2 regions of the Spiroplasma endosymbiont of Panzeria rudis genome follow, and region 2 is predicted to be linked to the other one. Evidence: riboswitches for the same ligand, from Rfam matches in the RefSeq annotation. Region 2 holds a riboswitch; the other holds the start of a gene.
The links. A riboswitch is a leader RNA that binds a small molecule or an ion and turns the genes downstream of it on or off. The one in region 2 is predicted to bind cobalamin.

Region 1: linked by a shared signal. The riboswitch ahead of AACK89_RS02520 (transposase) and the one ahead of nrdF (class 1b ribonucleoside-diphosphate reductase subunit beta) in region 2 are both predicted to bind cobalamin.

The regions. Positions count from the first base shown of each region.
Region 1 is NZ_OZ026460.1:454,045-456,523, reverse strand. Features, by position in the region: partial or broken gene AACK89_RS02525 (IS3 family transposase) at 1-740, opposite strand, end outside; partial or broken gene AACK89_RS02520 (transposase) at 816-1,151, opposite strand; cobalamin riboswitch at 1,370-1,548, opposite strand; gene AACK89_RS02515 (inorganic diphosphatase) at 1,601-2,155, opposite strand; gene AACK89_RS02510 (hypothetical protein) at 2,255-2,479, shown strand, end outside.
Region 2 is NZ_OZ026460.1:1,257,901-1,260,379, reverse strand. Features, by position in the region: gene coaE (dephospho-CoA kinase) at 1-507, shown strand, start outside; cobalamin riboswitch at 697-862, shown strand; gene nrdF (class 1b ribonucleoside-diphosphate reductase subunit beta) at 1,020-2,039, shown strand; gene nrdE (class 1b ribonucleoside-diphosphate reductase subunit alpha) at 2,058-2,479, shown strand, end outside.

The DNA.
Region 1 (2,479 bases), 570 kb from region 2:
CTATGTCCAATAATTTCGCGGTTAAATAGGTCAATTAATAGGCAAATATAGTTTCATTTACCATTAACTTGAACATAAGTTAAATCACTAACAATAACTTCATTTTTAAGCCTATTATTAAAGTTTCTATTAACGATATTGGTTATTTGACTATCGTTGACTTTATTATGATGATTTTTGAATGATAATTTAGTGTATTTTGATATTAAATTATGTTTATTCATAATTTCTTTAATTTTTCTGCGTGACAAATAAATATTCTTTTCTTTTAGAACAACTTTTAATCTTCTTGTTCCATAAACTTCTTTATTTTCTTTAAAAGCACTAATAACAGCTTCATCATAAATATTATTTTGTTTTTTTCTTTTTCCTTTAAATTAAAATAATATGTTGATTTAGAAATTTTTAAAAAACGACACATTGTGCGAATTTTATATTTAACTTTATTTTTAGCAATAATTTCTATTTTCTGCCTATTATTAGTGCTCTTGCTTTAAAATATCATTTTCCATTCGTAACTGTTTTAATTCTTTTCTTAATTTAATTAATTCATTTTCTTCAATAGAACGATTATCTTTAGTTTTAAAACTGCCTGAATTAGTAAATTGCTTAATTCAATTATAAGTAGCTGCTCTTGTAACATTGTACTCTTTAGCAAGACAAGACACTGACTTACCGCTTTGATATAAAGCTACTATTTGTTTTTTAAATTCATCGGTATATGAGTTAATATTGGCCATAATTATAGTTCCTTTCTTTTAACTAATTTGTTCACTTGTCTACGTAATTAGTGTCCAATAAAGTGTAACCTATCCACCATCAAATCTTCTTTGCCTTTTAGGAACTATTACAGGAGTAAAATTACTATTGCGATCTCTTGGTACATCAATTTCAATTTTACCTTGTTGAGTTATTAATTTTTTTGAACTTGTACCATTACGAGCATTTTCAGTAGTACTATGTTGATTTTTTTCATATCCTAAATAATTTTGCATTTCAGAATTCAACATTTTTTCAACTAATCTTTTTGTTAATTCTTTATATAAACCGCCAGGTTTAAAAACTGTTGTTAAATCTTCAGTATTTTCTAGTAATAAATCTACTGCTTTTGATATTGAATCATTATTATTAAAGTTATCTTTTTTAGCCATCTGTAACTCACTCTTTCTAGTCATTTAATTATATTTACTAGAATTAATTAAACATAGTTATTTTTGTAAGTTACACAGATTACTAAACATTTCCATTTGTTCTCGGCTTTCTTTATTTTTTAAATTTAAAACCACCTCATAAAGGTGGTTTAGTTATACTAATCGGAGATAAAACATCAATTAAAATTATATAACTGTTATCTGCACCCAGAGATTAGTTTAGTAGTATTAAATAGATAGGTCTACTGGCTTAACTTCATTTTACTTGTTACCCTTCTCAAAATCTTTGATTTCAATGGATTATGTAACTTTTATCAGTATCACAGTTGCTGGGGCAGCTTAAGATTACTTAATTCCCTTTTATGAACAGTTGTTCATCTATTTAATTTTATTTAGTTGTATTTAATGATAAATGATTTAATATATTTTTAATATATTAAATTTTTTCTTTATTTTTTGTTTAATAATGACACTAATTGTGCTTTTGGTAAATTATTCATTTCATTTTGATATTGTTTAAACATATTTTTACATGTTGTAAGTTCAGTTAATGCTTCTTTTAAGTTACCTCAACCTTCAATTATGACTTTCTTTTTTTGTAATTCTTTATATTGTAGAAAGAAATTAACAATTTCATCACGTAAATGTTGTGGTACATCTTTTAGATCTTGATACTCATTAAAGCGTGGATCAGAATTAACAACACCAAATAATTTAGTATCAACTTCACCACCGTCAATCATTTTAATCATTCCTAAAATTCTAACTTCTACTAAGCAACCAGGGAAAGTTGGATAAGTAATTAAACTAATAATATCTAAAGGATCACCATCGTAATCTAAAGTTTCAGGAATATATCCATATTCACCGGGATAAAAATTAGCACCATAAAGAACACGATCTAATATCATAGTTTTAGATTTTCAATCATATTCATATTTATTACTTGATCCTTTGGGAATTTCAACTACCATTTGCACAATGTTATTTTCGCTTTTATTCATTAATACTTCATCTCCTTTTAAAAATTAATTTTATTATATAATAAATAAACGTTTTTTTATATATAATTAAAATAATAAATGTATTTTAAGGAGTAAAAGATGAGTTTAAAATATGAGAAAAAGTGACAACAATTTAAAAGTAATATGAATAATTCTTTAAAACTAACTACTCATAGAATAGCATTAGTTAGTAGTTTATTAGCAGTTACGACATTAATGACCTTATTAGAAACACCACCTATTTTTTTACCTTTTTTAAAAATTGATTTTGGTAATACTATTAATTTAATTGCATTGTTAATTATTAAACTTACTTATAGTTTT
Region 2 (2,479 bases):
GTTGATAAAGTTGTTAAACATATTTATACACTAAAAGAAACAAAAAAAGCATTAATTAATGAATTCGGTAATACTTTTATTAATAGTGATAAAACAATTAATAAAATAAAATTACGGTATGAAGCGTTTCAACACCCTCATATTTTACGTAAATTAGAAAATATTATTTGACCAAAAATGGTAAAAATTGTTGAAGAAGATATTATTCGTAATAAAATACACCAAGAATTAATTGTTATTGATTGTGCAGTATTATTTAATGCAAATTTAAATTTATTAGTTGATAAAATTCTTTTAATTGAGGCTGAGGAAGATAAAAAAATCCAACGAATAAAAGAACGTGATAATGTTAATGATTTACAAGTTATTTCACTATTAAATCAACAAAAAAAATATTTAATTTTAAATAAAGATATTGATTTTATTGTTAAAAATAACGGCACTATTAATGATTTTATTAAACAATTACAAAAAGTTGAAAAAAAATTATTAACAAATAAAGTATAAAGATTAATGTTTTTTTACTTTAAAAAACAATAGTAAAATATATTAAATTATTTTTGTATATTAAAATGAAAATTTTCATAATAAAAAAATTAAGAATAATTTTAAAATAGTTGAGGTTAAAAAAATACATAGTAATGTATTTATAAATTACCAAAATTGTTTTTCTTGTAGTAGAATATTTATACAACTAAATAACAAGGAACTTTAGATGTTCGGGAAAAAGATGAGAATTCTTTGCTGCCCCAGCAACTGTGATGTTGATGAACGTTACAAAACCATTGAAGATAAAACTTTGAGAAGGGTAACAAGTAAAATGAAGCTAAGCCAGTAGACCGGTCTAATTTTTTAAGTGATATTATATTCCTGGGTGTGAATTAATGATTATTTTTAATAATTACTTTTATTTTTTAATATTTGTAATTTTAATAAAGTAATTTTTAATAATGACAACATCCTTTATATAATATAGGGGATGTTTTTAGTTGTGTAATTAAGTAGAGGGGTAATAATAAATGGCAAAAGATAACAAATATTTTCAACAATCACAGTCACCATTAGAGTATATTATGAAAAATTTTAATGGAAAAATGCGATCTGTAAATTGAAATGTAATCAATGATGAAAAAGATTTAGAAGTTTGAAATCGTATTACTCAAAATTTTTGGTTACCAGAAAAAATTCCTGTTTCTAATGACTTGACTTCTTGAAAAACATTAAATCCAAAATGACAAGAGTTAATAACAAGAACATTTACAGGTTTAACTTTATTAGATACAATTCAGGCAACGGTTGGTGATATTGCACAAATACCTAATTCTTTAACTGATCATGAACAAGTTATTTATACAAATTTTGCTTTTATGGTAGCAGTTCATGCTCGATCATACGGAACAATTTTTTCAACTTTATGTTCTAGTGAGCAGATTGAATCTGCTCATGAGTGAGTAATTAATAATGAAATTTTACAAGCCAGAGCACGTGCACTAATTCCTTATTATACAAGTGATGATCCTTTAAAATCGAAAGTAGCTGCCGCTTTAATGCCGGGTTTTTTATTATATGGTGGTTTTTATTTACCATTTTATTTATCTGCTCGTAGTAAATTACCTAATACTTCAGATATTATTAGATTAATTTTACGTGATAAAGTTATTCATAATTATTATAGTGGCTATAAATATCAAAGAAAAGTTGAAAAGTTACCAAAAGAAAAACAAGAAGAAATGAAAAAATTTGTATTTGATTTATTGTTTAAATTAATTGATTTAGAAAAGCAATATTTGACAGAATTATATCAAGAATTTAATTTAGCTGAAGATGCTATTAAGTTTAGTTTATATAATGCTGGTAAGTTTTTACAAAATTTAGGATATGATTCACCTTTTAGTGAAGAACAAACAAGAATTAAACCGGAAATTTTTAATCAATTATCAGCTCGAGCTGATGAAAATCACGATTTCTTTTCAGGTAATGGTTCATCTTATGTAATGGGCATTACTGTAGAAACGCAAGATGAAGATTGAGAATTTTAATTTTAAAGGAGTAAAAAAATGCATAATGATGTTGTAAAAGTTTCAAACCAAAAAATATTAAAGCCAGAAGGAAAAATTCATGTTGTTTATTTTTCTTCTTTGTCAAATAATACTCATCGTTTTATTCAAAAATTAGAGGTTTTAAATTCAAGAATTCCTCACGATTTACAAGAGGAAATTTTAGTTGATAAAGATTATGTGTTAATAACACCAACATATAGTGGGGGTGGTGATATTAAAGAAGGGGCAGTTCCTAAACAGGTAATTAAATTTTTAAATAATAAGCAAAATCGTAATTTTTGTCGTGGTGTTATTGCGTCGGGGAATACTAATTTTGGTGATACTTTTGCAATTGCTGGGCCAATTCTTTCAAAAAAATTAAATGTCCCACTATTATTTCAATTTGAATTATTAGGAACTCAAAATGATGTATCAACAAT